DNA from 2 places in the Shinella sp. WSC3-e genome. Region 2 is predicted to be linked to the other one. Evidence: riboswitches for the same ligand, from Rfam matches in the RefSeq annotation. Region 2 holds a riboswitch; the other holds the start of a gene.
What was found. Region 2 has a riboswitch for glycine ahead of gcvT (glycine cleavage system aminomethyltransferase GcvT). Riboswitches for the same ligand answer to the same signal wherever they lie in the genome.
Positions count from the first base shown of each region.

Region 1: it holds a riboswitch for glycine, as region 2 does, so the genes downstream of both, AABF56_RS28320 (D-amino acid dehydrogenase) here and gcvT (glycine cleavage system aminomethyltransferase GcvT) in region 2, are expected to answer to the same signal.

Region 1 is NZ_OZ000532.1:340,910-356,049, forward strand. Features, by position in the region: gene AABF56_RS28300 (TetR/AcrR family transcriptional regulator) at 1-338, opposite strand, end outside; gene AABF56_RS28305 (MFS transporter) at 426-1,901, shown strand; gene AABF56_RS28310 (amidohydrolase family protein) at 1,938-3,125, opposite strand; gene AABF56_RS28315 (GlcG/HbpS family heme-binding protein) at 3,239-3,670, opposite strand; gene AABF56_RS28320 (D-amino acid dehydrogenase) at 3,759-5,000, opposite strand; glycine riboswitch at 5,140-5,230, opposite strand; gene AABF56_RS28325 (MFS transporter) at 5,267-6,697, opposite strand; gene AABF56_RS28330 (aliphatic sulfonate ABC transporter substrate-binding protein) at 6,850-7,884, opposite strand; gene AABF56_RS28335 (ABC transporter permease) at 7,937-8,800, opposite strand; gene AABF56_RS28340 (ABC transporter ATP-binding protein) at 8,812-9,648, opposite strand; gene AABF56_RS28345 (4Fe-4S dicluster domain-containing protein) at 9,662-9,991, opposite strand; gene AABF56_RS28350 (FAD-dependent oxidoreductase) at 9,994-11,622, opposite strand; gene AABF56_RS28355 (thioredoxin family protein) at 11,660-12,247, opposite strand; gene AABF56_RS28360 (glutamine synthetase beta-grasp domain-containing protein) at 12,792-13,832, shown strand; gene AABF56_RS28365 (ABC transporter substrate-binding protein) at 14,036-15,079, shown strand; gene AABF56_RS28370 (ABC transporter ATP-binding protein) at 15,091-15,140, shown strand, end outside.
Region 2 is NZ_OZ000530.1:1,470,252-1,485,391, reverse strand. Features, by position in the region: gene sufC (Fe-S cluster assembly ATPase SufC) at 1-494, shown strand, start outside; gene sufD (Fe-S cluster assembly protein SufD) at 519-1,793, shown strand; gene AABF56_RS07540 (cysteine desulfurase) at 1,861-3,099, shown strand; gene AABF56_RS07535 (SUF system Fe-S cluster assembly protein) at 3,112-3,492, shown strand; gene sufA (Fe-S cluster assembly scaffold SufA) at 3,778-4,170, shown strand; gene AABF56_RS07525 (PAS domain S-box protein) at 4,390-6,255, shown strand; gene AABF56_RS07520 (response regulator) at 6,239-6,646, shown strand; gene gcvP (aminomethyl-transferring glycine dehydrogenase) at 6,814-9,684, opposite strand; gene gcvH (glycine cleavage system protein GcvH) at 9,684-10,046, opposite strand; gene gcvT (glycine cleavage system aminomethyltransferase GcvT) at 10,182-11,321, opposite strand; glycine riboswitch at 11,480-11,581, opposite strand; gene AABF56_RS07500 (hypothetical protein) at 11,735-12,016, opposite strand; gene AABF56_RS07495 (Lrp/AsnC ligand binding domain-containing protein) at 12,231-12,467, shown strand; gene AABF56_RS07490 (RluA family pseudouridine synthase) at 12,539-13,531, shown strand; gene AABF56_RS07485 (HAD-IA family hydrolase) at 13,531-14,196, shown strand; gene AABF56_RS07480 (ATP12 family chaperone protein) at 14,189-14,974, shown strand; gene AABF56_RS07475 (hypothetical protein) at 15,048-15,140, shown strand, end outside.

The sequences.
Region 1 (15,140 bases), on a different replicon from region 2:
CTTTGCAAGAGCGCCGTCATCATCACGGCGGAGCGTGAATATTCCGCCTCGTCGCTGTCGCGGGTCGCCAGCAGGTGCCCGCGGATGACGGATTGCGGCGAGCGGTCGTTTCCCGCATGCGCCATCACTTCCGCCTCGAACGTGCTGCCCCAGCGTTCGATCATCGAGCGGATCAGGTTCTCCTTCGTGCCGAAGCAATATTGCACGCCGCCCTTCGTGATGCCGGCGGCGCGCGCAACGGCATCGAAGGTCAGCCCCGCCGCGCCGTCGGCGGCCACGATGGCCTCGGCGGCGTCCAGAACGCGGTCGCGATCTATGCTGCGCGGTCGTCCTGCCATCTCACCTCTTCCATTTCAATACGAATGTATTTATATAGCGCCCCACGCGCATGCAACCGCGAAACACCATGCCCAAGGATCATACCGATGTCCCGTGGTAAACGCTGGCTCGTCCTCGCCGTCGTCTCCAGCGCGCTCTTCCTGATCGTCATCGACATGACGGTGCTCTATACGGCCCTGCCCAAACTGACGCACGCGCTTTCCGCCACCGCGGCCGAGAAGCTCTGGATCGTCAACGCCTATCCCCTCGTCGTTGCCGGCCTCCTGCCGGGCCTCGGCACGCTGGGCGACCGGCTGGGCCACAAGCAGATGTTCATGGCCGGCCTCATCGTGTTCGGCCTCGCCTCCCTCGGTGCGGCCTTCGCCCCCTCGCCCGCCTTGCTGATTGCCGCGCGCGTCGCCCTGGCGGCCGGGGCGGCGATGATGATGCCTGCCACGCTGTCGCTCATCCGCCTCACCTTCACGGATGAGAAGGAACGGGCCTTTGCGATCGGCATCTGGGCCGCGGTCGCTTCGGGCGGGGCGGCGCTCGGCCCGGTCGTCGGCGGGCTGCTGCTTGAATATTTCTGGTGGGGCTCCGTCTTCCTGATCAACGTTCCGGTCGTGCTCGTCGCGCTGGCGGCGAGCGCCGTGCTGCTCACCCGTGGTGCGGGAGACCGCAGCCGCCCCTGGGATCTCCTCGGTTCCGTGCAGGTGATGTTCGGCCTCGTCGGCCTCACCTATGCCGTAAAGGAAGCGGGAAAGCGCGATCCCTCCTGGGAAAGCGCGGTCATCGCGCTTGTCATCGGCCTTGCGGCCATGGCGGTGTTCATTCGCCGCCAGCGCCGCAGCGCGGCGCCGTTGATCGATTTCGCGCTCTTTGCCGATCCACGCTTTACCGCGGGCGTCGCCACAGCGCTCGTCGCCTCCGCCGCCCTTATCGGCGTGGAGCTGGTCTTCAGCCAGCGGCTGCAGCTCGTGCTCGGCTATTCCCCGCTGGAGGCCGGCGTGCTCATCCTGCCGATCCCTGCGGCCGCCTTCTTCGCCGGGCCGCTCACCGGGCTCGCCTTGCCGCGCCTTGGCGGCGAACGGGTGCTCTGGGCCGCGCTGCTGCTGTCCGGCCTTGCGCTCGCCGCCTTCCTCGCCACCCACCAGGGTCCGACAGTCTACTGGATCGCGGCGCTCGCGGCGATGGGCTTCGGCGCCGGCGCCTCCATGACGGCGGCGTCGACCGTCATCATGCTCTCGGCGCCCGAAGAGCAGGCCGGCATGGCCGCCTCGGTGGAGGAAGTCTCGTTCGAACTGGGCGGGGCACTCGGCATCGCGCTGCTCGGAAGCCTGATGTCCGCCCTCTATTCAAAGGCGATGGTCGTGCCGCAGGGCATGGCGCTCGCCGACGAGGCCCGCGACAGCCTCGACGAGGCGCTGGTGCTTGCCGATGGCCTCAAGCCGGACCAGGCGCAGCAGGTCATCGCCCTCGCCCAGTCCGCCTTCGACCACGCCTTCGTCGGCGTCGTCGGCGCCGCCGTGGCGATGCTGATTGCGGTCGCCTTCACGCTCTACTGGAAACTGAGCCCGCGCTGAGCCTCGAAAAGGAGGCCGTGCAGACGTTGCATGGCCTCACGCCACCCAGGTGCCGTCGCGCGCGACGATGCGGCCGCGCTTGACCACCAGGCTGCGCTTCGGCCGGTCGACGAGGATCTGCGCCCGGTTTTCGCCCTCGATCAGCACGAGGCTGCCCTCGCAGCCGACATTGAGGCCGTGGCCTTCGAGCGCGAGAAGGTCCGCGCCCCGCCCGGTGCCCATGTCGAGCGCGGCGACCAGCTCCTCGTCCGTGCGGCAATAGGAACGGTAGGACAATAGCCAGCAGCGCTCCAGCATGTCGCCGTTGCCATGCGGGTTCCAGGTGTCGCGCAGGGAATCCGAGGCGACGGCGCATTTGACGCCGCGGCGCGCCAGCTCGAACATCGGCGGGAAATCGATCTCGCCCGGCACCGCCGAGATGATGCCGATGCCGTTTTCCGCGAGGATATCGATCATTGCGTCCACCGCATCGGCAGGCCCATCACCGAGACAGAAGGCATGGCTGACGACGACGCGGCCTTGCATGCCGTTCGCCCTGGTGCGCTCGGCGATCATCTTCAAGGCGGACAGGCCGAGTTCGCCCGCCTCGTGCAGATGGATGTCGATCTTCGCGCCCTTGCGGCTGGCGATGTCGAAGATCGTGTCGAGGTGTCCCTTGGGGTCGCCGTCGATATCGGTCGGGTCGATGCCGCCGATGACGGAAGCGCCCTCGTCGAGCGCCGCCTCCATCAGGTCCGCCGTGCCGGGATCGATCATCATGCCGAGCTGCGGGAAGGCGACGAGTTCGAGGCCGACGGCGTGGCACGTCTTTTCATGGGCGCGCAGCACCGCATGGAGGTTGTCGAGCCTGTAGCCGCTGGAGATATCGACATGGCTGCGGATATGGGTGGAGCCCATGGCGACGCACTGGCGCATCAGGTTGCCGGCCCGTTCCTCCGTGTCCCAGGGCAGGTTCTTGCGGATCTCCACCTCGTTGTCGATCATCGCGCGCAGCGAGGGCGGCACGTTGATGCTGTGCCACGGCAGGCCCCAGAGGATCTTGTCGAGATGCACATGCGGCTCGACGAAGGGGGCGATGGCGACGGCATTGCCGCCGTCATGCACGGGAACGCCCGCTTCGCGCGGCAGGTTCGCGCCGATGGCGGCGATCCTGCCGCCCTTGATCAGGATGTCGGCGGTCTCGCCGCCATCGGGCCGGACATTGGTCACGAGCAGGTCGGTCATTTCTGAGAATCCTGAAATCAGCACGGATGCGGGCGGAGAACAGCATTCTTTCCCCGCTTTGCCAACCTCCGCTCTCACGCTATCCGCCCGGCAACCGATGACGGCATCAGCCCTCAATCGACCTGGGCGACGAGACCCGCTGCCTCGATGCCGGCGACCGCGCAGATCTCGTCATTGTCGGAGGTATCCCCGGTCACGCCGACCGCGCCGAGCAGCGTTCCGGCCGCATCGCGGATCAGCACGCCGCCGGGAACGGCGACGATCCTGCCGCCCGAGACGGCAGTCAGGCCCTCGATAAAATGCGGGCGTTCCTTCGCATTCTTGTCCAGCCAGCGCGAGCCCATGCCGACGGCGAGCGAGCCATAGGCTTTGCCGAAGGCGATCTCGTAGCGCAGCATGGAGGCGCCGTCCTGCTTCTGGAAGGCCTTCAGGTGGCCTCCGGCATCGAGCACGGCCACGGTGAGCGGCTTGAAGCCGGCCTTTGCACCAGCCTCAAGGGCGGCGGCGATGATGGTGTTGGCGGCAACAAGGGTGAGTTCGGCCATGTCTGTCCTCGTAGGGTTGCGGTTTTCCATGAGGTCCCGGCAGCCTGCCGCCGGGACCTGAATTATCGAAAGATTCGTCGTTCTTCTATCAGGCGGCGATGGCGCAGTCTGCCGCCATCTCGCCGGCAATCGTGTCCGTCACCATCTGCGCGGTCGCCGCCGAAAGCGTCCAGCCGAGATGGCCGTGCCCGGTATTGTAGAACACGCCGGGCTGGCGCCCCCTGCCGACCCGCGGCATCATGTTGGGCATCATCGGGCGCAGGCCCGCCCAGGGCACGACACGATTGGTGTCGACCTCGGGAAACAGCATGCGCGTCCAGTCGACGAGCGGCTTGACGCGGTCGTGGCGGATGTCGCGGTTCATGCCGTTGAATTCGGCCGTGCCGGCGACGCGGAAGCGGCCCGGGCCGAGGCGGCTGGTCACGATCTTCGCCCGGTCGTCGAGCAGGCTCACCCAGGGCGCCGCCGCCTGGCTGCGCTCGTCATCGAGATGCACGGTGATCGAATAGCCCTTCACGGGATAGATGTTGACCCGGTCGCCGAGCATGGCGGCGATCTGACGGCTGGCCGTGCCGGCGCAGACGACGACGCCATCCGCCTCGACCTGGTGCGCCGCGCCCTCTCCCGTCGCATAGCCGATGCGGAACGCGCCGTTCCTGCCGATGGCCGTGACGCGGGCATCGAAGAGGAAACGGGCGCCCCGGCGCTGGCAGGCCTTCGCAAGGCCCGAGGTGAACTTGTGGATGTCGCCGGTAGAATCCGAGGGCGTGTAGAAGCCGCCGTGGAAGGCCCCGTGCAGCGTCGGCTCGATCGACTTGACCTCTTCGGCCGTCACCGCCCGGCGGTCGAGCCCGCCCTCGGTCAGCAGGGCATTGACCTTCGCCGCATGGTCGAAGCTCGCCTTGTCCCAGTAGATGTGCAGGATGCCGCGGCGCACATGGTCGAAATCGATGTTCTCGCGCTCGGCGATGGAGAAGAGATGCTGCCGGGCGGCGATCGCCAGCCGCGTCGTCTCCACCGTGTTGTCGCGATAGCGCATGATGTTCGAGACGAATTCGGCGAGCCAGGAATATTTGTGCCAGGTCGGCCGCGGGTTCATCAGCAGCGGTGCGTCGTTCCGCATCATCCATTTGACGCCCTTGAACAGGGTGGACCAATGGTTCCAGACCTCGGCATTGCTGGCGGAAAGCTGGCCGCCATTGGCAAAGGAGGTTTCCATGGCGGCGTAACGCTGGCTTTCGAGCACGGTCACGTCGAAGCCGCGTTCCAGAAGGGCATAGGCAGTGGTGACGCCGGTGATACCGGCGCCGATAACGGCGATATGGGGCATATTAAGTCTCTCGCTCCGTATGACATCAGGGTACGGGCCGGAGCCCGCGTTTTCCCCAATCTGTCACGGTACCTGAGAGTTTACCCGCCACAGCGGCTTTCCCCTTCGGTGGGCGCCCGCAGCGCCTCTCTCCAGATCGTTCAACTGCACGGTCACTGGTGCCTGAGAGTTTCCTGGGGGGTTGCTCCGTCGGCGCCGGCCTTACGGCCGATCTCTCCCATGCAGTCTTGTCGAACGCGCGCAGGCTACCGCAATCTTGAAGAGAATCAAGAGGGACGGCGGCGATGTCCCGAAACTTCCGCCCCGGCGCCGGCCGGCAGCGCGAGGAAACGCAGGGCCGAGACGAGGCCGATGGCGGCGATGCACAGGAAGGCGGCACGGATGTCCGTCAGCATGCTGCCGCCGGCGGCCTCGGGGAAAAGGGCGGCCGAGAGGCGGATGACGGCGGCGGCCACGGCGACGCCGAGAAGCTGCGCGAGCTGCTGCAGCATGGCCGAGATCGTCGTCGCCGCGCTTCGCTGGGCGGGCGTGACATCGGCAAAGGCGATCGTCGTCAGCGCGGTGAACTGCATCGAGCGGGACAATCCGCAGGCGATCAGCAGCGCAAACAGCAGGAGGCGCGGCGTATCGCCGTCGACAAGGGCAAAGGCGCCGATCGTCAGCGCGGCGACGAGGCCGTTGACGACGAGCAGCGTGCGGAAACCGAAAAGGCGCAGCGCCGGCGTCGTCACGCTCTTCATCAACAGGTTGCCGAGGAAATAGACGAGCACGAGCGAGCCGGTCTCGACGGCATCGAGGCCGAGGCCGACCTGGAACAGGAGCGGCAGCAGGAAGGGCGTGGCATTGACCGCAAGCCGGCCGGCGGTGCCGGCCGAGAGCGTCGCGAAGGCGAAGGTCGGCACCTTGAGCACCGCCATGTCGAGCAGAGCATGCGGCGCGCGCCTCAGATGACGGATGGCGACCCAGCCGGCGGCAAGGCCGAGGGCGAGAACGGCAAGCGTACCGGCACCGCCCGTCGGCGCGCTGGAGAGCTCCAGACCGGCAAGCGTCAGCGCGAGCGCGCTTCCCGTCAAGAGGAAGCCCTTCAGGTCGAAAGGTCGCGCGCCTTCGGCCGGCGCCTGCGGTACGAAGAACAGGACGAGCAGCACGCCGACCAGGCCGAGCGGCAGGTTGATGAAGAAATTCCATTCCCAGCCGGCATGGGTGGTGACCCAGGCGCCGATCAGCGGCCCGACCACCGGCGCGATCAGCGCCGGCCAGGTGATGGTGGCGATCGCCCGCACCAGTTCCGCCTTCGGCGCGCCGCGCAGCACGAGCTGGCGCCCGACGGGCGTCATCAGCGCGGCGGATGCGCCCTGGAGGAGCCGCGCCGCGGTGAATTCGGCAAGCGAGCCGGAAAAGCCGCAGGCGACGGAGGAAAGCGTGAAAAGAACGATCGCCGTCAGGAAAACCTCGCGTGCGCCGAACCGGTCGGCAAGCCAGCCGGCCGGCGGTATGAACACGGCCATGGCGAGCAGATAGGCCGTGAAACCGATGTTGAGCGCCACGACATCCGTCGAGAAGGCCTGCGCCATCGCCGGCAGCGACGTCGCGATGATCGTGCTGTCGAGCATCTGCATGAAGAAGGCCACGGCGACGACGGCCGGGACGATGCGGGTACGGTGAAGCGGTATCGGCGGAGAGGGAATGGAGGACATCGCAATCGCAAAACGGGCGACGACGTTCGAACGCCGCCGTCCCGTCCTATAGAGCAATTCCGGCGAAAGCGCGAAGCGGTTTCGCCGGAATGACGCTGAGATGAAAGAATAAAACGTTTCCGCAATCGGGAGAATGCGGAAACGCCCGAAAATCAGTTGCTGGCATCCACCTTCTTGACGGCTGCGTCGTAGAAGGAGCGGTCGATCCAGGTGTCGTAGTTCACCTTGCCCTTCAGGAGGCCGGCATCGGCCATGAAGGCCTCCTCGCCCTGAAGCGCGCGCACCGCCTCTTCGGTGATCTGGGGATCCTGGAAGAACTTGCCGTCCGGATAGGTCGCGCGCACCGCATTGTCGCTGTTGCCGGTTTCCTTGACGAAGATCGCGATCGTCTCTTCCGGGTTGGCATCGGCCCAGCGCGCCGCCGCGATATCGACGGCCAAAAGGCGCGTCACGATGTCGGGATACTTGCGGGCGAAATCGCCGTTGACGCTGAGGAGATGCGGCACGGCCCATTCCGGGCTGCCGGAAACGCCGGCATCGAAGATCACCCGGGCCTCGCCTTCCTCGACCAGCTTCTGCACGGGGCCGGTGCTCTCGACCACCGCATCGACATCACCGCGCGAAAGGGCCGGGCCGGAGCTCTCGATGCCGAGGTTGAGGCTTTCCACGTCATTGATCGAGAGACCCACCGTCTTCAGCGCCTTGGCGAAGGTCGAGTGGCGCACCGTGCCGGCGAGATAGGCGACCTTCCTGCCCTTGAGATCCTCGATCTTCTGGATCGGCGAATCCGGCTTTACGACGATCTGCGTCTCGTTGGAACGGTTCCAGCTCGACAGGCCGACGAGCTTCACATCGGCGCCGGTGGCCGCAAGGCGCAGCGACGGGTTGTTGCCGATATAGGTGAAGTCGATTGCGCCCGAACCAAGGGCGACAGTCGCCGCCGAGCCCCCGTCGAAGGTTGTCAACTCGATCTTGATGCCGTCCTTGGCGAACTCGTCCTCCAGCAGCTTCTTGTTGCGGTAGAGAATGAACTTCAGGTGGCCCGGCGCAGTGGAGCCGATGCGGATGACGTCGGGCTTCGCCTCGTCGGCCAAGGCCGGCGCAAGGCCTGCAACGGGCAGGATCGACAGCGCGAGCGCGATTTTCAGGAGCGTCCGGCGCAGCGGACGGATGGAAAACGATGTCATGGATGGGTCCTTTCGGAACAGGCCGTTGATTGAGGAAGCAATGCGATCGGGATCAGTTCGGGCCGCTTTCGCCGCTGCCGCGCCAGTGCGTCGCACGCCGTTCGCCGGCGACGAGCAGGTAGTTGAGCAGGAGTCCGATGATCGTCAGCGTCAGGATGCCGGCATACATGCGGTCGGTTTCCAGCATCAGCGACGAATTCTGGATGAGGTAGCCGATACCGGACTGGGCGGCGAGCATCTCGGCGGCGATCACCGAGAAGAGCGAGGTCTTCACCCCGAGCCGGGCGCCGGCGACGATCGAGGGTATGGCGGAGGGGAAGATCACCTTCTTGAAGAGGTCCCAGTCCGAGGTGCCCATGGAGCGCGCCGCCTTGACGAGCAGCGGATCGACGGACTTCACCCCGACGATCGTGTTGATCAGCAGGAAGAACACCGCGGCATAGAAGGTGATGGCGATCTTGGAGGCCTCGCCGATGCCGAGAACGAGGATGAAGACCGGCAGCAGCGCGAATTGCGAGGTGTTGCGCAGCGTCTGGACGAGGAAGTCGGAGGCCTTCTCGAACAGCGAATAGCGGCCCATCAGGAAGCCGAGCGGCACGGCGGTGACGACGGCGAGCAGGAAGCCGATCGCGGCACGCTGCAGGCTGATGCCGATATGGTCGGCAAGCTGGCCGGAGACGATCATCTCCCAGAGCACCGCGAGCACCTGGCTCAGCGGCGGGAAGAACAGCGCGTTGATCCAGCCGGCGCGCGGCGCGATCTCCCAGAGCAGCGCGAAGGCGACGAGCGCCGGCAGGCCGAGCGTGATGGTGGAGACGGTCTCGCTGAAAGCGCTCGGCGCCTTGGAAGGGGTGCGCTTGCGGCGCAATGAAAAGGTGTTGCGGAGCGGCAGGTTGCGGTCGACGATGAGGCTCATCGGATCCTCCCTCAATTGGCGTAGGTGGAAGCAAGGGTCCAGTCGCGCTGGGCCTTGCCGACTTCGTCGCGCAGGCTTTCCCAGACGCGGCCGCGATAGGCGTTGAAGGCCTCGCTGTTGCGGATTTCGAGATCGCGCGGGCGCGGCAGGTCGATCGTGACGATCTCCTTCACGCTCGCCGGCCGGGCGGTCATCACCACGACGCGGTCGGCAAGATAGATCGCCTCGTCGATGGAGTGGGTGACGAAGACCACCGTCGTCTTGATCTGCTCCCAGATGCGCAGGAGCTCGCTTTGCAGGATGTCGCGGGTCTGCGCGTCGAGCGCGGCGAAGGGCTCGTCCATCAGGAGGACCTGCGGATCGGTGGAAAGCGCCCGGGCGATCGCCACGCGCTGCTGCATGCCGCCGGAAAGCTGCGAGGGGAAACGGTCCTCGAAGCCCTTGAGGCCGAAAAGATGCAGGAAATCTTTCGCCCGCTCGCGCCGCTCGGCCGCGGGAACGCCTCGCACTTCCAGCGCGTATTCGACATTCTGCAGCGCCGTGCGCCAAGGAAAGAGCGCATATTGCTGGAAGACATAGGCCGTGCGGGCGTGGGGCTTGGTGACTTCGACGCCGTCGATGCGGGCGACACCCGAGGTCGCCTCGGTCAGCCCGGCGATCACGTCGAGCAGCACCGACTTGCCGCTGCCCGACGGGCCGACCAGCGTGATGAACTCGCCGCTGTCGATGGTGAGATCGACGCCGTCCAGCACCGCGATGCGGCTGGACGTGACGCCGTCGACGGTCACGGTCTGGCCGGGCTTCAGGTTGAACGATTTGCGCACGGCGCTGACGGCGATGCGTTCCATGGATATCTCCTTTTCAGACCTGCGCCACGCGGATGTGGCGGGTCGGGTCATTCCGTGTTCCCCCGGCGCGCCCGCGATTCCAGCCGAGCGCGCGGGCATAGGCACCGAAGAGGTCGCGCTCGAGGACGTCGGGCTCTGTGATGCCTGTCGGTCCATCCGCCTGTTCGGCGACATAGAGGGCATCGGTCGGGCAGTAGATTTCGCAGAGGAAGCAGGTCTGGCAGTCGTCCTGCCGGGCGATGACGGGAAGCCCCGTCTCGTCCCGGTCGAAGACGAAGGCCGGACAGATGCGCTCGCAGATGTCGCAGCGGATGCAGCGGTCGGCCGAGACGACTTCGATCATGCTTAGCCCTCCTGCGCTGTTTCGAGGGCAAGGGTCTCCCGCACCGCCGTCACCCGGTCGAGGCCGGAAACGATTATGCGGCTCGCCTGCACCTCGCTCTCTCCCGGAAAATCGCGCCGGCGGTGCACGCCGCGGCTCTCGGTGCGCAATGTCGCTGCGGCGACCGTCCAGCGGGCGCTGGCGGTGACGGCGGCGACCTCGCGGGCCTGCAGGCGTTCGATGCCCGTCGCCGGCCGCGCCCGGTTCAGCCGGGACCAGATGTCCTCCAGCGTCCTCTCACTCGCTTCAAGCGTTGCCGACGTGCGCCAATAACTCTTGTCGAGCGGGGCGATCTCGTCGTGCACCGTGCGGGCGGCCGCGGCAAGGTCGATGGCAGGCCCGGCCATACCGCCGCGAAGAGCCGTCGTGCCGAGCGGGCGCAGGCGGCTTCCATCGCGCCCCTGCCGGCGGTGGGCGTGCCGGGCCGCGCCGTGGCCGGCCCACCAGCCGCTGGCGATCGCCCAGGAGGCGTTGATCGCACCGCCGCCGGAAATGCCGCCCGTCACGTTCTCGCGGCTCGCCGCGTCACCGGCGGCATAAAGGCCGGCAATGCCGGTGCCGCAATCGGAGGAGACGATGCGGATGCCGCCGGTGCCGCGCACCGTGCCCTCGTATTTGAGATCGACACGGAAGAGGTCTGTGAAGGGATTGATGCCCATGCGCTCATAGGGCTGGAAGCAGTTGGGCTGGCCGCGCCGCAGCCAGTCCTGCATGGCGGGCTCGGCAAGGTCGAGCCGGGCATAGACCGGGCCGGCCAGCAGCGCTTCCGCCACCTGCCGCTCGCCGCCGCCGATGCCGTTCGTCAACGGCTCGCCGCGCGCGTTGCGCAGCACCTCGCCGTCCGCGCCGTAGAAGGTGGCCCAGCGGAACGGCAGGCCCTTGTTCAGCGACGAGCCATGGGGAGCGAGCGTATATTTGCCGGTGAATTCCATGCCGGACAACGATGCACCGGCCTCCGCGGCGAAGAGGTAGCCGTCGCCCGTCAGCCCCGTGCCGCCGAGGATGCGCTCGAAAAAGGCGCAGCCGCCCGTGGCCAGAACCACGGCCCCCGCCAGGACCTGGAAGCTCGCCCCGTTGCGGCGCGCAAGGCCCGCGGCGCCAGCGACGTGATTGTCGTCGCCGAGCAGTTCGAGGATCGGATGATGATCGAGGATCGTAACGCCGGCCTTCTGCACGCGCTGGCGCAGGAAGCGCATGTAGTCCGGCCCGCGCAGATTGGCGATATAGAGGCTGCCGTCCTCCTCGCTCGGGAAAGGATAGCCCCATTCCACCAGCTTCTGGAGGTTCTCGTAGGCCTGGTCGGCGGCGCGCAGCATCCAGCGACGGTCGGCAAGGCCGGCCGTGCGCTTGAAACGCTGCTCGACGGAAGCCGCCCGCCCCTCGCCCGGCGGCACGCACCAGGTTCCCGTGTTCGACGGCGCCGTGGCGCCGCTCGTGCCATGATAGCCCTTGTCGGCCAGGACGACGCGGGCGCCGGCCTCGGCGGCCGACAGCGCCGCCCAGCCGGCGGCGGGACCGCCACCGACGACAAGCACGTCCGTTTCGATGAGGCGCCCCTCTTCGGGGGACTGTTCCTTGCGACGCGATGCCATGATGCTCCGGTTTCGTGCGAGGGATGCGGGTATCGGTTCAGGCGGCGGTGGAGAACCAGGAGGGCTCGTTGCCGGCGGTCCACTTGATGTTGCAGCCGATGGAAGGAACCTGGGTCGCCTGAGCGGGGCCGCCCTTCAGCACGGCCTCCACGGCCGCCCGCAGGTCCGCACCGGTCACATCCTTGCCGTTGCCGGGGCGGGCATCGTCGAACTGGCCGTGATAGGCGAGCCGGCGCTCGCCGTCGTAGAGGAAGAAGTCCGGTGTGCAGGCCGCGCCATAGGCCTTGGCCACCGCCTGCGTTTCGTCCTTCAGGTAGGGGAAATCGTAGCCGTAGGTCTTCGCCTCGATGCCGAGCCGTTCGAGCGTTTCTTCCGGATGCGCCTCCGCGTCGTTGCTGTTGATCGCGACGACGGCAAGTTCCTGCCCGCCATGGTCGCGAGCGAACTGCGCCAGCGCCTCGCGGATCAGCACCACGAAGGGGCAGCGGTTCGAGATGAAGGCGACCAGCAAGGCCGGGCTGTCCGCGAAGTCCTTGAGGTTGAACTCGGCACCGCTCGCATCGGGCAGAACGAAGTCCGGAGCGCGGGTTCCAAGCGTGATGGGATTGGATTCGGTCTTGGGCATGATATCCTCCTGGCAAGTCAACGGGATCATTAAAAGATATAATCCATAGATTTTATAGGCAATAGATTGCCACAAACCCCTGTGCGCGGAGTTATTGTTCGCGCCCTATCCCCGGCATCGGGGAATTTTTTCCGCCTGGCTGGCCATTCCTGCCTGCCCGGCGCCAAGCAGCCGCCAAGGAGAGTCCGGGCCTGTCATTTCCGCGAACAGAGCCGGCCGGCCGGTCGAATTTCTACGCAACACACCGATCCGCACCGGCGAGGCGGTCCATGCCGCGCATCAACCGATGCAAAGGCTGCCGGCCTCGAAAATGAGCGATGCCTCAAAGCCTGCCGTGCACCGCCTATTTTTTGTGCAATCCGCCCCTTCTTTCAGCGGCATCGCCGCCTTGCCCGAAGGCAGCCGCAGGCCGGGCGGATGAATTTCTCGCGAATATCGGCGCCCGCTTCGATCTGGCACGGTTGATGCATTTCATTCGCTATCCGGCTGCCGGCTGCCCAAGCGTCCGGCGGTCTTGCAAAACCAGCGTCAGTGAGAGACCGAAATGACAAAGTACAAGCTCGAATACATCTGGCTCGACGGGTACAAGCCCACCCCGAACCTGCGCGGCAAGACCCTCATCAAGGAATTCGACGCTTTCCCGACGCTGGAACAGCTTCCGCTCTGGGGTTTTGACGGCTCCTCGACGTTGCAGGCCGAAGGCTCGAGCTCGGACTGCGTGCTGAAGCCGGTCGCCAGCTATCCCGATCCCGAGCGCAAGAACGGCGTGCTCGTCCTCTGCGAAGTCATGATGCCGGACGCCAAGACGCCGCATCCGTCCAACACCCGCGCTTCCATCCTCGACGACGAAAGCGCCTGGTTCGGCTTCGAGCAGGAATACTTCTTCTACCAGAACGGCCGGCCGCTCGGCTTCCCGGACGCCGGCTTCCCGGCTCCGCAGGGCCCGTACTACTGCGGCGTCGGCTACAGCAATGTCGGCGCCGTCGCCCGCAAGATCGTCGAGGAACATCTCGACATCTGCCTCGCCGCCGGCATCAACCATGAAGGCATCAATGCCGAGGTCGCCAAGGGCCAGTGGGAATTCCAGGTCTTCGGCAAGGGCTCGCGCAAGGCGGCCGACGAGATCTGGCTTGCCCGCTACCTGCTGCAGCGCCTGACCGAAAAGTACGGCATCGACGTCGAATACCACTGCAAGCCGCTTGGCGACACCGACTGGAACGGCTCGGGCATGCACGCCAACTTCTCGACCGCCTACATGCGCGAAGTCGGCGGCAGGGACTATTTCGAAGCCCTCATGGGTGCTTTCGCCGAGGCCCGCGCCGATCACATCGCCGTCTACGGCCCGGACAATCACATGCGCCTGACCGGCAAGCATGAAACGGCCTCGATCCACCAGTTCAGCTATGGCGTGGCAGACCGCGGCGCCTCGATCCGCGTGCCGCACTCCTTCGTCAACAACGGCTATCGCGGCTACCTCGAAGACCGCCGCCCGAACTCCCAGGGCGACCCCTACCAGATCGCTTCGCAGATCCTGAAGACGATCTCCACGGTCCCGACCGATATCGAGAACCGCGAAGCAGCCTGACCGGCCTTTCGCGACACAAGACGCAACGCCCCGTTTTCACGGGGCGTTTTTTTGTCCGCCGCGTGCCGATAAGCGGCGCTCATGTCTCCATCATACCTACTTATTTGCGCCGCAGCATGGCGCAACATAGGCTTTCCTCACAGCCCGCGATCAAGACGGGCGGCGCGACGGGCATTTGAATCTGTCTCCAGAGAGGAATTTCCATGTTCAGAAAACCCATGTTTCTGGCAGCGACGACGCTCGCCTCCTGCTTGCTCCTCGGTGCGGCGAACGCCGCCGATCCGCTTTCCGTCATGAGCTTCGGCGGCGCCTATCAGGACGCCCAGCGCAAGGCCGTGTTCAGCGCCTATGCCGAGGAAACCGGCCGGGCGGTGTCCGAGCAGGAATACGGCGGCGAGATCGCCAAGATCAAGGCGATGATCGACAGCGGCAACACGACGATAGACGTGGTCGATGTCGACGCGCCGACCCTGCTGCAGGGCTGCGACGAAGGCATTTTCGAAACGATCGACTGGGAGAAGATCGGACCGAAATCCGAATGGCTCGCCGGCACGACCTCGGATTGCGGCGTCGGCACGATCGTCTATGCGACGGTGCTCTCCTATGACGAGGACAAGCTCGAAAAGGCCCCGACGAAGCTTGCCGACCTCTTCGACCTCGCCACCTTCCCCGGCAAGCGGGGGCTTTGGAAGAACCCGGCGACCAACCTCGAATTCGCGCTCCTGGCCGACGGCGTGCCGTCGCAGGACGTCTATGCGACGCTCGCGACGCCCGATGGCCTCGACCGCGCCTTCGCCAAGCTCGACACGATCAAGGACCAGATCGTCTGGTGGGAGGCGGGTGCGCAGGCCCCGCAATTGCTCGCCTCCGGCGAGGTGACGATGACGACGGCGTGGAACGGCCGCATCTTCAACGCCAACAAGGAAGGCCGCAATTTCGGCATCGTCTGGGACAACCAGATCCTCGATTCCAATTACTGGGTCATTCCCAAGGGCGCGAAGGACGTCGAGGGCTCGCTCGCCTTCATCCGCTTCGCCGTCGAGCCGAAGGTGCTGGCCGGCATCGCGAAATATATCCCCTACGGCCCCGTGCGCTCGACGGCGGCCGCCGAGGTGGCGCCGGAAGACGCCAGGAACCTGCCGACGAGCCCGGCCAACCTGACGACTTCGCTCACGCTCGACAACGCCTTCTGGGCAGACCACGGCGACGAGATCCGCAAGCGCTTTACCACCTGGCTTTCCAACTGAGGGGCGGGCGGATGAACACGATGACGCTGGAAAGGAGGCGGCTCGGCGACGAGCCGCCGCC
Region 2 (15,140 bases):
ACCCGGTCGAGATCCCGGGCGTCGCCACCATGCAGTTCCTGAAAGTGGCGATGAACGAGCAGCGCAAGGCGCGCGGCGAGGCGGAACTGACGACGCCGGACTTCATGCGCCGCGTCAAGGAAGCCGCCGCCGAACTGAAGATCGCGCCGGAAATGCTGCGCCGTCCGCTGAACGTCGGCTTCTCCGGCGGCGAGAAGAAGCGCGCCGAAATCCTGCAGATGTCGCTCCTGGAGCCGAAGCTGTGCATCCTCGACGAGACCGATTCCGGCCTCGACATCGACGCGCTGAAGATCGTCGCCGACGGCGTCAACGCCCTGCGCTCGCCCGACCGCGCCGTCGTCGTCATCACGCACTACCAGCGCCTGCTCGACTACATCGTGCCGGACACGGTGCACGTTCTCTACAAGGGCCAGGTCATCAAGTCCGGCGACAAGACGCTGGCGCATGAACTGGAAGCAAACGGCTACGCCGACATCATCGGTGCTGCGGCCTGACGGCACCCGTGAAGGAGTGATCTCATGAACATGCAGACAGGCATGAAGCTCTCCGTCGCCGAGACGGCGCTCTGCGAAGCCTACGACCATGCGCTCGGCGAACTGCCGGGCGACGGCGCGGTGCTTGCCGCCCGCGATGTCCTCATCAGCGACTTCAAGGAAGCCGGCCTTCCGACGCGCCGCGTCGAGGCCTGGCACTATACGGACCTCAGGGCGCTGCTGCGCGCCGTGCCGGCCTTCGATCCGGCGGCCTCCGCCGCCAGGATCGGTCCGCTGGTCGAGGGCTCCACGGTGCTTTCCGTCGTCAACGGAGTGGCGGATGCACGGGGCGCGGTCGAGGGCGTGACGCTGCGCACCTTCGCCGGTGCGCTGGCCGACGGCACGGCCGCGGACGGCCTTGTCGCCCGCGACGGCGACGACACGATCGGCCGCATCAACGGCGCCTTCGTGCGCGACGGTTTCGTGCTGGATTTCCCCGCCGGCACCGAACTTGAAGCGCCAGTCGAGATCCAGACGATCCAGAATGCCGGCCAGGTCCATACGCGATTCCCGGCGACCTTCGGCGCGAACGTCAAGGCGACCGTCATCGAGCGCCATGTGGCGGCCGGCGACAATGCCGCCTTCGTCACGACGATCAGCGACATCTCGCTTGCCGACGGCGCGGAGGTCACCTGGGTCATCTTCCAGGGCCAGGGGGCGGCCGATACCCATCTCGGCCAGATCCGCATCACGCTCGGCACCGACGCCAAGCTGCGCCTCTACGTGATCAATGCCGGCGGCAAGCTCGTGCGGCAGGAAATCCACGCCGTGGTGGCGGGCGAGGGCTCCGATCTCATCCTGCGCGGCATCAACCTGCTCGGCGGCGAGACGCATACCGACGTGACCTTCACGGTCGGCCACGACGTGCCGAACACGACCTCCACCGAGGTGATCCGCAACGTGATCTTCGATCGCGCCCGCGGCGTCTTCCAGGGGCAGATCCGCGTTGCGCCGGACGCCCAGAAGACAGACGCCAAGATGTCGTGCAACACGCTGCTGCTCTCCGACGAAGCCGATTTCTCGGCCAAGCCGGAGCTGGAGATCTTCGCCGACGACGTGCAGTGCGGCCACGGCGCGACCGTGATCGACATCGACCACACGCAGCTCTTCTACCTGATGGCCCGCGGCATCCCGGAAAACAAGGCGCGCGCCATGCTGGTCAACGCCTTCGTCGCCGAGATCGTCGAGGAGCTGGAAGACGAGCCGCTGGTCGAGGCGCTGGAAGGCGTCATCGCCGACTGGCTCGACAAGCACGCCTAACAGGAGCAATCCCAGCAAAAGTGTACAGCGGTTTTGCGTCCGGGATTGCGTAAACAAGGAAGTCGAGATGGAACACGCCCCCGCACTGGCCTATGACGTCGAGGCGATCCGCAAGGATTTCCCGATCCTGTCGAAAACGGTCTACGGCAAGCCGCTGGTCTATCTCGACAACGGCGCCTCGGCGCAGAAGCCGCAGTCGGTGATCGATGCGATTTCGCACGCCTATTCCAGCGAATATGCCAATGTGCATCGCGGCCTGCACTTCCTGTCGAACGCGGCCACGGACGCCTACGAGGCGGCGCGCGAGAAGGTGCGCCGTTTCCTCAACGCCTCCTCGGTCGACGAGATCATCTTCACGAAATCCTCGACCGAGGCGATCAACACGGTCGCCTACGGCTACGGCATGCCGAAGATCGGCGCGGGCGACGAGATCGTGCTGTCGATCATGGAGCACCATTCCAACATCGTGCCGTGGCACTTCATCCGCGAGCGGCAGGGCGCCAAGCTCGTCTGGGCGCCGGTGGACGATACGGGCGCCTTCCACATCGAAGACTTCGAAAAGTGCCTGACGGAGCGCACCAGGCTCATCGCCATCACGCATATGTCGAACGCGCTCGGCACCATCGTGCCGGTCAAGGAGATCTGCCGCATCGCCCGCGAGCGCGGCATTCCGGTGCTGGTCGACGGGTCGCAGGGCGCCGTGCACATGCCGGTGGACGTCAGCGACATCGATTGCGACTGGTACGTGATGACCGGCCACAAGCTCTACGGCCCCTCCGGCATCGGCGTGCTCTACGGCAAGATGGACCGGCTGAAGGAGATGCGGCCCTTCCAGGGCGGCGGCGAGATGATCGTCGACGTGACCGAGGACATCGTCACCTACAACGACCCGCCGCACCGCTTCGAGGCCGGCACGCCGCCGATCGTGCAGGCGATCGGGCTCGGCCATGCGCTCGACTACATGGAGAAGATCGGCCGCGCGGCGATCGCCACCCATGAGGCGGACCTGCGCGACTATGCCCATGAGCGGCTTTCGGCGATCAATTCGCTGAAGATCTTCGGCACGGCGCCGGGCAAGGGCTCGATCTTCTCCTTCGAGCTGGAAGGCATCCATGCCCATGACGTCTCGATGGTCATCGACCGGGCAGGGGTGGCGGTGCGCGCCGGCACCCATTGCGCCCAGCCGCTCTTGAAACGCTTCGGCGTCACCTCCACATGCCGGGCATCGTTCGGCCTGTACAACACGCGCGCCGAAGTCGATGCCCTGGCCGACGCGCTCGACCATGCCCGCAAATTCTTTGCCTGAGGAGGTGGACCCATGTCCCTCGACGCAACGGAAGACAAGACCGACGTCCGCGACGGCATCGTGCATTCGGCGATCCCGGACGACGAACTGGCGCGCCTTTCCGACGACATCATCTCCGCCCTGAAGACGGTCTACGACCCGGAAATCCCGGCCGACATCTTCGAGCTCGGCCTGATCTACAAGATCGACATCGAAGACGACCGCATGGTCAAGATCGACATGACGCTGACGGCGCCCGGTTGCCCCGTGGCCGGCGAGATGCCGGGCTGGGTGGAAAACGCCGTGGGCGCGGTCGAGGGCGTGTCCGGCGTCGAGGTCAAGATGACCTTCGATCCGCCGTGGACGCCGGACCGCATGTCGGAAGAGGCGCAGGTCGCCGTGGGCTGGTATTGAAGCGAGGGGCACTGGCTGAGGCCTGCCCCTCATCCGCCTGCCGGCACCTTCTCCCTGCAAGCGGGGAGAAGGACGACCGGGCAATGGTTTCCTCGATAGGGATGCCTCTTCGTTTGGGAAAACCGTGCGGCATATCCCTTCGCCCCGCTTGCGGGGAGAAGGTGGCGGCAGCCGAATGAGGGGCAAACTCTCAGCGCTGTGACTTGATCCGTTAACCCGCCAACACTAGATTCGGATTCGCAGACCGCCGGGCCTTGAACCCGGCCGGCGAAGGAGAAGCGGCCCATGGCCTTTGCAGTGATGACACTCACCGACGCGGCGGCAGACCGGGTCAAGGCGATCGTCGACAATGCCGGCGGCGATGCCAAGGGCATTCGCGTCGGCATCAAGAAGGGCGGTTGCGCCGGCATGGAATATGCCATCGACCTCGTCACCGAACCCAATGCCAAGGACGACCTGATCGAACACAACGGCGCCAGCGTCTGGGTCGCGCCGGAGGCGGTGCTCTACCTTCTCGGCACGCAGATGGATTTCGAGGTGACGACGCTGCGCTCCGGCTTCACGTTCCACAACCCGAACCAGACGTCCGCCTGCGGCTGCGGCGAATCGGTCGAGCTGAAGCCGGCCGATCTTGCGGCCCTCGCGGCCTCCGGCCAGCCGACGGTGCGCGCCGGCTGAGCCGGTCGGGCATTGCGGAGCCCGTCAATCCTTGCGGCTTTCCTTCTCCGGCGGTCTTGCCGGGAGCGTTTCCACGCCCTTTCCGAAATCGCTCCAGCCTTTCGTCCCGGCGCAATTCCGGCAAAACCGCTTCGCACTTTTGCCGGAATTGCTTTAGTCTCCCGCGCGCGGCGCGCGAATCCGGCGCCGGCGTGATCGCCAGGGAGAGGGGCGCGAGCGATGGACGACTTTGCCGCGGCACTTTACCAGAACCTGCCCTTTCCCGTGGTCATCGTCGACGCGCAGGGGCGCCTCGTTTCCCATAATGATGCGGCGGCCCGCACCTTCGGCTGGAGCCGCGACGACGGGGCGGCGGCGGGCGTAGCCGTTCTCGCGGGCGAGGCGGCTGCGGCGCGCCTTGCCCGGCAGGCCGCGGGCGGGCGCGAGAATACCCATGCTCTCTGCTTCCGCCACGACAACGGCACCACCTTCGACGCGACGGCCCATGTGATCGCCATGCCGGATGCGGGCGAACGGCCCTCCTATGCGATCCTCCTGCGCAGCCTTCTGAGCGGAGGCAGCCACGGCGAGCAGATCCTGCTGGGCCAGCGCATCGCGGCGGCGCTCGACACGATGCCCGAGGGGTTTGCGATCTTCGACGAGACGGAGCACCTCGTCATGTTCAACCGCTCCTACAAGGAGCGGTGCGGACCGGCCCGCGATGCCGTGCGCGTGGGCGTGACGCTGGAGAGCATTACGCGCGCCAATATCCGCGCGGGCATGTTTCCCGGCATCCGGGAGGGAACGCCGGAGGCCGAGGCAATGGTGCGCGCCCGCCTCGAAAGCCACAGGAACACCGGCAGCGGCGGAACCGTCTTCGAGTTCGGCAAGGACCGGTGGATCCGCGGCGAGAGCCATGTGGCCGAGACCGGCGACATCGTCGCGCTGCGCGTCGACGTAACGGAGCTGAAGCGCACCGAAGCGGCGCTGGAGATGAAGCGCCGCGAATATCTCTCGCTGCTGCAGATCCTGCCCGACATGATCCTGCGGTTCGATCGCGACCTGACAATCCGCTTCGCCAATGACAAATACGCCCATTTCGTCGGCTCGACGACGGACGGGCTGATCGGCCGCTACCTGCCGGATATCGCCTGCGCACCGGAACATACCGCGGCGCTGATGGACGTCGAGAACTACACCCGCGCCGCGCCCGTCAAGACCGTGGAGATCTGCATCGAGGGGCATGACGGCCAGATGATGTGGATGCTCTGGACCGCCGTGGCGATCTTCGACAAGGAGGGTGTCTGCGAGGTCGTCTGCGTCGGGCGCGACATCACCGAGGCCAAGCGCCAGCAGCAGCAGGTGGAAGCCCAGACGAAGGAGCTGCGCCGCAAGAACGAGGCGCTGGACCAGTTCACTGCCACGGTCTCGCATGACCTGAAGGCGCCGCTGCGCCACCTTTCCATGTTCGCCGAGATGATCTCGGAGGACCTGCACCGCGGCGACATCGCCGAACTGCCGACCTATGCCGACCATGTGCGCAAGAGCGCCACACGCATGCGCCGGATCATCGACAGCCTGCTGGAATTCTCGCAGATCGCCTACCGGATCTCGGCGCCGAAGCCCGTTTCGCTCTCCGACGTGGTGCGCGACGCGCTCGCGCTGCTGGAAAGCCATGTGCAGGAGGCGGGCGGGCGTGTCGAGGCCGCGCCCATGCCGGACGTGATGGGCGATCCGGAACTCCTGAAGCGGCTGGCGCAGAACCTCATCGGCAATGCGCTGAAGTACCGCCGGCCCGGCGCCGCGCCGGTCGTGCGCGTCTACTGCCGCGAGCGCCCGGGCGGCATCGATTTCGTCGTCGAGGATGACGGCATCGGCATCGACCCGCAGCATGCCGGGCGGATTTTCGAGGTGTTTCAACGCCTTCACCGGGACGAGGCGGTGTACCAGGGCACCGGCGTCGGACTCGCGCTGGCGCGCCGGATCGTCGAGAGCCACAACGGGGTGATAACGCTTGACACGCAGTACGGTCCGGGGGCACGCTTCGTCGTGACGTTTCCGCAACCCGTAAAATCAAAGGGGAACGATCGTGGGAGGCTCGGCTAGAAAGCTGATCGTCGTGGACGACGACCTTGTGGACGTGCGCTTCGTCATGCGCGCCTTCAGCGATGCCGGCAGCACGATCGAGATCACCCATGTCGCCGACGCGGAACTGGCGAGCGACCGGCTCGACCGCGAGGCCTTCGACTATATCCTGCTCGACATCAACATGCCCGGCACCAGCGGCATGGACCTGCTCAAGCGGCTGCGCGGGCGCGCCCGCACGGCGGTGACGCCCGTCATCATGCTGTCCTCGTCCTCCAGCACCGCCGATGTCAACCGCGCCTATCAGAACGGTGCCAATGCCTATGCCGTCAAACCCTCGACGCTGAGCGGCTACCGCGATTTCGCCGAGGGCTTTACCCGCTTCTGGGTGGACGTCGCCGTCTCGCCCTGATCCTCTCCCTGCCCGCAATGAAAAAACCCCGGCCGATGGATCGGCCGGGGTTCGTCAGTCTGTGGCGTGAATCCTCGGGTCGAGCCCGAGGATGACGGAGGAGAGGTTGCGGGACACGCCGTTGGAAACCGGACCCGGCCGACAGGAACGGCCGGGACACAAAGCTCCTACTCGGCAGCCTCCGCATAATCCTCCAGCGGCGGGCAGGAGCAGACGAGGTTGCGGTCGCCGTAGACATTGTCGACACGGTTGACCGGCGACCAGTACTTGTCCACCCGGAAGGCGCCCGGCGGGTAGCAGGCCTGTTCGCGCGAATAGGGGCGGTCCCATTCGCCGACGAGGTCTTCCACCGTGTGCGGGGCGTTCTTCAGCGGGTTGTTGTCCTTGTCCATCGTGCCATCCTCGATGGCGCGGGCCTCCTCGCGGATCGCCAGCATCGCCTCGCAGAACCGGTCGATCTCGGCCTTGGTCTCCGATTCGGTCGGCTCGATCATCAGCGTGCCGGCAACCGGCCAGCTCATGGTGGGGGCGTGGAAGCCGCAGTCGATCAGCCGCTTGGCGACGTCGTCGACGGTGACGCCGGCGCTTGCCGCAAGCGGGCGCGTGTCGATGATGCATTCATGCGCCACGCGGCCCTTGGAGGAGGTGTAGAGCACGTCATAGGCGCCCTTCAGGCGGGCGGCGATATAGTTGGCGTTGAGGATCGCCACCTTGGTCGCCTGCGTCAGGCCTTCGCCGCCCATCATCAGGCAGTAGCTCCAGGAGATCGGCAGGATGGAGGCCGAGCCGAAGGGCGCCGCCGAGACGGCGCCGGTATTGCCGAGGCCCGCGACTTCCGGATGGCTCGGCAGGAAGGGCGCAAGGTGCGCCTTCACGCCGATCGGCCCCATGCCGGGGCCGCCGCCGCCATGCGGAATGCAGAAGGTCTTGTGCAGGTTCAGGTGCGAGACGTCCGAGCCGATGTCGCCCGGGCGGGCAAGGCCCACCATGGCGTTCATGTTGGCGCCGTCCATGTAGACCTGGCCGCCATGCCTGTGCACGATCTCGCAGACCTCGCGCACATTCTCCTCGAAGACGCCGTGCGTGGAGGGATAGGTGATCATGCAGCAGGAGAGGTTTTCCGCGTACTGCTCTGCTTTTGCACGGAAATCCTCCATATCGATATCGCCGTTCTCCGACACTTTCACGACGACGACCTTCATGCCGGCCATCTGGGCGGAGGCGGGGTTGGTGCCGTGCGCGGAGGTCGGGATGAGGCAGACGTCGCGATGCGTGTCGCCATTGGCGAGGTGATAGGCGCGGATCGTCAGGAGGCCGGCATATTCGCCCTGCGCGCCGGAATTCGGCTGCATGGAGATGGCGTCGTAGCCGGTGATGTCGCAGAGCTTCTGCGACAGGTCTTCGATGAGGTAGCGATAGCCCTGCGCCTGGTCGGCGGGCACGAAGGGATGGATCTCCGCGAATTCCGGCCAGGTGATCGGCAGCATTTCCGCCGTCGCATTGAGCTTCATCGTGCACGAGCCGAGCGGGATCATCGCACGGTCGAGCGCGAGGTCACGGTCGGAGAGGCGGCGGATATAGCGCACCATCTCGCTTTCCGCGCGGTTCATGTGGAAGATCGGATGCGTCAGGTATTCGCTGGTGCGCAAGAGGTCTTCCGGCAGGCGGTAGTCCGGCTCGAACGCGGCCACCTCGAAATTGCCGCCGAAGGCGCGCCAGACAGCCTCCAGCGTGACGGGGCGCGAGCGCTCGTCGAGACTGATGCCGATGCGGTCGTCGCCGATCTTGCGCAGGTTCACCCCTTCCGCGACGGCGGTCTTCAGGATGATGCCCTGCAGCTTGCCGACATGGACGGTGATCGTGTCGAAGAAGACGTCGGGCTCGACCGTGTAGCCGAGCTTTTCGAGGCCCTTGGCGAGGCGGACGGTCTTCTGGTGCACGCTCTGGGCAATCGCCTTGAGGCCCTGCGGCCCGTGGAAGACGGCGTACATCGAGGCCATGACGGCGAGCAGCACCTGCGCGGTGCAGATGTTCGACGTCGCCTTTTCGCGGCGGATGTGCTGTTCGCGGGTCTGGAGCGACAGGCGATAGGCGCGGTTGCCGCGCGCATCGATCGACACGCCGACGAGGCGGCCGGGCATGGAGCGCTTGTAGGCGTCCTTGACGGCCATGTAGGCCGCGTGCGGCCCGCCGTAGCCGACCGGCACGCCGAAGCGCTGGGTGGAGCCGATGGCGATGTCCGCATCCATGTCGCCGGGCGATTTCAGGAGCGCAAGCGCCAGCGGATCGGCCGCGATGACGGCGATGGCGCCGGTCTGGTGCAGGCGGGCGATGAGGCCCGAGAAATCACGCACATGGCCGTAGGTGCCGGGATACTGGAAGATCGCGCCGAAGACGTCGACGGGGTCGAGGTCGGTGAAGGGATCGCCGACGATGATCTGCCAGCCGAGTGGTTCGGAGCGGGTCTTCAAGAGCGCGATCGTCTGCGGGTGGCAGTTCTCGTCGACGAAGAAGGCCTTCGCCTTGGATTTCGCCACGCGTTCGGCCATGGCCATGGCTTCGGCGGCGGCGGTCGCCTCGTCGAGCAGCGAGGCGTTGGCGACGTCGAGGCCGGTCAGGTCGCAGACCATGGTCTGGTAGTTGAGCAGCGCTTCGAGGCGGCCCTGGCTGATTTCCGGCTGGTAGGGCGTATAGGCGGTGTACCAGGCGGGGTTTTCCAGGATGTTGCGCTGGATGACCGGCGGGGTGATCGTGCCGTAATAGCCCTGGCCGATCAGCGACACGAGCTTTTTGTTGCGGTTGGCGGTCTCGCGCAGCTTGTCGAGCGCCTCGCGCTCGGTCATGGGCGCACCCCATTCCAGCGGCTTTGCCTGGCGGATCGACTGCGGCACGGTGTCGTCGATCAGCGCGTCGAGGCTGTCATAGCCGATCACCTTCAGCATCGCCTCCATCTCCTTCGGCGAGGGGCCGATATGGCGACGGTTGGCAAAATCGTAGGGCTGGTAATCGGTAAAGGCGAAATCCTTGGGAAGAGACATCAGCCGACAAGCTCCTTGTAGGCGGCTTCGTCCAGCAGGCCGTCCGCATCGGCCGGGTTGGCGAGCTTCAGCTTGAAGAACCAGCCGGCGCCCTGCGGGTCGCTGTTGACGAGGGAGGGATCGGCGGTGATCGCCTCGTTGATTTCGACGATCTCGCCGTCGAGCGGGCAATAGACGTCGGAGGCTGCCTTGACGCTCTCGACGGTGGCCGCATCGCCGCCCTTGTCGAAGGTCGCGCCGACCTCGGGCAGTTCCACGAAGACGAGGTCGCCGAGCTGTTCGGCCGCGTGCACCGTGATGCCGACGGTCGCAACGCCGCCTTCGATCTTCAGCCACTCGTGTTCTTCGGTGAATTTCAGCATGTTCGTTCCTCTCTATGGGAAGGTTCGTTCGTTCTTCCGCCCCTCATCCGCCTTGCCGCGCCCTCGCGTCTCCCTCGCCCCGCTTGCGGGGAGAGGGCGGGGTGAGGGGCAATAGCCGGGTGGAGCGGGTCATGGTCAGCGCTTGAAGGTGTTCTTGACGAAGGGCATGGCCGCGACGGTGACGGGCAGGAATTTGCCGCGCACGCCGGCGTAGAGCTGGGTGCCGGGCGCCGTCGCCGCCTTGGTGACGTAGCCCATGGCGACCGGGCCGTCGGCATTCGGACCGAAGCCGCCGGAGGTGACGGTGCCGACGACGTCCTCGCCCTCGGCATCGGTGGCGAGCACCGCACCGCCGCGCACCGGCGCGCGGCCCTCCGCCTTCAGGCCGACGCGGCGGCGGGATGCGCCGTTTTCGAGCTCACCGAGGATGACGGCCGCGCCCGGAAAGCCGCCGGCGCGCTCGCCGCCCGTGCGGCGCACCTTCTGGATGGCCCATTCGAGGCCGGCTTCCACCGGGGTCGTCGTCGTGTCGATGTCGTTGCCGTAGAGGCAGAGGCCGGCTTCGAGGCGCAGCGAATCACGCGCGCCAAGGCCGATCGGCAGCACGTCCGGATGGTCGAGCAGGCGGCGACAGACCGCTTCGGCAAGGCTGGCGGGAATGGAGATCTCGAACCCGTCCTCGCCCGTATAGCCCGAACGCGAGACGATGCAGTCGGCATCGTGCAGGTCGCAGGCGCGCACGTCCATGAAGCGCATGGAGGAGACGTCCGCCCACAGTTCGGCGAGCACGGCCTCGGCATGCGGGCCCTGCAGCGCGATGAGGGCGCGGTCGTCGTGCAGGGTCAGTTCGCAGGTGTCGCCGATCTTCGCCTGCATGTGGGCGAAATCCGCCTCCTTGCAGGCGGCGTTGACGACGACGTAGAAATGGTCGCCGCGATTGGCGATCATCAGGTCGTCGAGGATGCCGCCCGCGTCATTGGTGAAGAGGGCGTAGCGCTGGCGGCCCTCGCCGAGGCCGAGGACATCGACCGGCACCAGCGTCTCCAGCGCGCGGGCGGCGTCCGCATTGTCGCCGGAGCGGGCGCGCACGGTGACCTGGCCCATGTGGGACACGTCGAAGAGGCCGGCGCTCGCGCGGGTGTGCAGATGTTCCTTCATCACGCCGGCGGCATATTGCACCGGCATCTCGTAGCCGGCGAACGGCACCATGCGGGCGCCGAGCGAAAGGTTCAGCGCATGAAGCGGGGTTTTCTTGAGTTCAGACGATCCGTCCAAAAGGCGCCCTCCAGTCCTGTGGCGCCCCCTATCCAACGGGCACCGGCTCACAATCCCGGCGCTTTCGCGCCGCTCTCCTGAGCCCCCTCTGTCCCTTCGCCTGAGATTGTTATCCCTTCGGCGAGCGCTCGAAAAACGCTTCTCTCCAGAGTTCCGACGGCACCTTGCTGGTCCTTTTGCCTGAGAGTTTCCGGGGCGGTTGCTCCTTCGGCACCGGCCATGCCCTTGGTCGGGCGGCCAGCTTCTCCCAGCGAGGTCGCCTCCAGATAAAGGCGTTGCCCGCGCTTTGGCAAGAGCGTTGCGTCGCTCCCAAGCGAATTTTTGTCGTAGCGGGAAAGGCCGGGCAGGGACCGCGCAAGGAAAAGCCCCCGGAGGGGCGGCAGGTTGGAGGACGGCTGTTTTCCGAAGGAGGATCAGGCGGGTTCCGGCACGGCGGGCAGGTCGTTCTCGACATAGAGGCGCTGCGCCTGCGAAACGGTTACCGCGCTTCCGGGGGCGGTGATCAGCGCCAGGGCCAGGGCCGGCGGGTGGATGACGGTGAGCGCGGCGATCGCGCGGGCATCGCCGCGGACCTTCGCATCCTCGCTCCAGGCATGGATGCGCTCCTCGAAGAGGGTGTGCGCACGCGTCTGCGACCGCATTCCCTGCGATGCGTAGGCGGCCGTTGCCGGCGAAACTGTCACGATCTGTGTCATGGCATTCAACGGAGTTGGTTTTGCATCGTTGCAATTTATCAGTTGCATCTTTCCGAGGCATGAAGTGCCACGGTTGCATTTTCATCGAATTTTAACGGTCTGTACGATTATCGGCCGGCCTTGCCTTTGGCGGCGGAATTCCGCCATAAGAGATATGGAATGCCGCCGGAATCGGGCGGGAACACGCATGCCGCCGATGGCGCGGGAGGAACCGATGAAGCCGATTTTCGTGCAATTGCAATGCGCTCCGGGCAAGACCTACGAGGTCGCCGACGCGCTTTACGCTACGGAACTCATTTCGGAGCTCTATTCGACGAGCGGCGACTACGACCTTCTCCTGAAGATCTATGTCGACAGCGAGGAGGATATCGGCAAGTTCATCAACGATCACGTCGCCTCCATTCCCGGCATCGTGCGATCCCTGACGACGCTGACCTTCCGCGCATTCTGACGCGCGCCGTTTCCAATATTCCCCTTCGCCCGTTCTTGCGCTAAAGCACGGCGCAACGAAAGAAGGCGAAGATGGCAGGCATCGAACACAAGCAGGTGGAGAACGACGAGGCGGGCATGCGGCTCGACCGGTGGTTCAAGGTCCACTATCCGGGCCTCGGCTTCGGCCAGCTGCAGAAACTGCTGCGCTCCGGCCAGGTGCGCGTCGATGGCGGCCGCGCCAAGAGCGACACCCGCGTGCAGCCCGGCCAGATGGTCCGCATCCCGCCAATGGACGTGGATGCCAAGGGCCCGAAGGCAGGCCCAATCGCCGGCCGCGACCTGAAACATTCCCCCGATGGCGAACTGCTCGCCCGCATGCTCTTGCATGAGGACGACAAGGTCTTCGTGCTCAACAAGCCGGCCGGCATCGCCGTGCAGGGCGGTTCGGGCGTCACCCGGCATATCGACAAGATGCTGGAGGCCTGGACGAGCCAGAAGGGCGAGAAGCCGCGGCTCGTGCACCGGCTCGACCGCGACACGTCCGGCGTGCTCGTCATCGCCCGCACGCGGGGCGCGGCGCAGAAGCTGACCGCCGCCTTCCGCGAGCGCGACACCAAGAAGACCTACTGGTCGCTGGTCAAGGGCGTGCCGAAGAAGCGCGAGGACAAGATCTCCACCTGGCTCGTCAAGGAGCAGACGCCGGACGGCGACCGCATGCGCATCGCCAAGCACGGCGAGGACGGTGCGGACCACGCCGTGTCCTTCTACCGTATCGTCGAGCAGGCGGGGCAGAACTTCGCCTGGCTGGAGATGGAGCCCTATACCGGGCGCACGCACCAGCTGCGCGTGCACGCCGCCCATATCGGCCATCCGATCCTCGGCGATCCGAAATATTTCGACGCGGATGTCAACTGGAGCTTTCCGGGCGGCGTGCAGAACCGCCTGCATCTCCATGCCCGCCATATCGACATCCCGCACCCGTCCGGCGGGCGCCTGCGCGTCACCGCGCCGCTGCCGCCGCACATGGTGCAGACCTGGAACCTCTTCGGCTTCGACCAGAACGCGGCGGACGAGGAAGACTGATGCGGCTCGTCCTTTTCGATTGCGACGGCACGCTGGTCGACAGCGTCAACCTGATCCATGAGGTCATGGCGCGCACTTTCGTCGATTTCGGCTTCGCACGGCCGGATATCGCGCAAACCAAGGCGATCATCGGCCTGACGCTCGACATCGCCATCGCCCGCATGCAGGGCAAGCCGCATGTCGACGACGAGGCGCTGGCGATGACCGCGCATTACAAGGCGGCCTATACCGGCGTGCGCGCCGAGCCCGGCTTCCAGGAGCCGCTCTTTCCGGGCATCGCCGCCATGATGGCCCGCCTCGAGCGGCAGGACGACCTGATCCTCGGCGCCGTGACGGGAAAGTCCCGCCGCGGCCTCGATCTCATCCGCGCCGCGCACGGCTTCGACAGGACGTTCTTCGTCTCGCGCACGGCCGACGACTGCCCCTCCAAGCCGCATCCGGCCATGGTGACGGAATGCTGCAGCGAGGCGGGCGTGGATGCGGTGCGCACGGTTGTCATCGGCGATGCGGTCTACGATATGCAGATGGCGAAGGCGGCGGGTGCGAAGGCGATCGGCGTTTCCTGGGGCTATGCCACCGTGCCCGAACTGGTCGAGGCCGGCGCGGACCACATCCTGCGCACGCCCGCCGACCTTCTCGAATGGCTGGAGATTTCCGATGCGTGATATCCTGAGCGACCTTTCCGATGCGATGAGCGATCCCGACCCGGTGCGCCGCGCGCAGATCCAGATGAAGCGCCCGTTGCCGAAGCGGTTCTACAAGGCGGTTTCGACGGACGAGGTGGAGGAGGGTCACCGAATCCTGCTCGACGGCCGCCCGGTGCGCACGCCCGGCAAGAAGCTGCTCGCCGTGCCGGCCCGGCCGATCGCCGACCGGCTCGTGGCCGAATGGGACGGGCAGGGCGAGGAGATCGACCCGGCGAAAATGCCGGTGACGCGGCTCGTCAACACGGCCGTCGACGGCGTCGCGGCGAATTTCGACGCGGTCTTCGACGAGATCGTGCGCTTTGCCGGCACGGACATGCTCTGCTACCGCGCGGATTCGCCGGCCGGGCTCGTCGAGCGGCAGCGCGAGGGCTGGGACCCGATCATCCGCTGGGCGGCCGATGCAAGGGGCGCGCGCTTCATCCTCGTCGAAGGCGTGATGCACCAGGAACAGCCGGCGCCGGCGATCGAGGCCTTTTCCAAGGCGCTTGCCGCGTTCCGCGATCCGCTGGCGCTCGCCTGCCTGCACACGGTGACGACGCTCACCGGCTCGGCGCTGCTGGCGCTGGCGCTCGCCGAGGGCGTCATCGACGCCGACAGGGCCTGGACGCTCGCCCATGTCGACGAGGACTGGCAGATCGAGCATTGGGGCACGGACGAGGAGGCCTTCCACCGCCGCGCGCTGCGCCGGGCGGAAATGGACGTCGCCGCCGCCGTGCTTGCGGAAATTCCGCGCTGAAAAGACTTTGCTAAGAGGTTCGCACCATTTTGGCGCGCGACCGAAATCCGACATCGCATACCGGTTTGACTTCATGCAGTTCCTCGTTCGCGTCCTTCTTTCCGCCAGCCTTCTGTTCTCCACTCCCTTCGCCGCCAGCGCCGACGAGGCCTATCCGGTCCGAGAC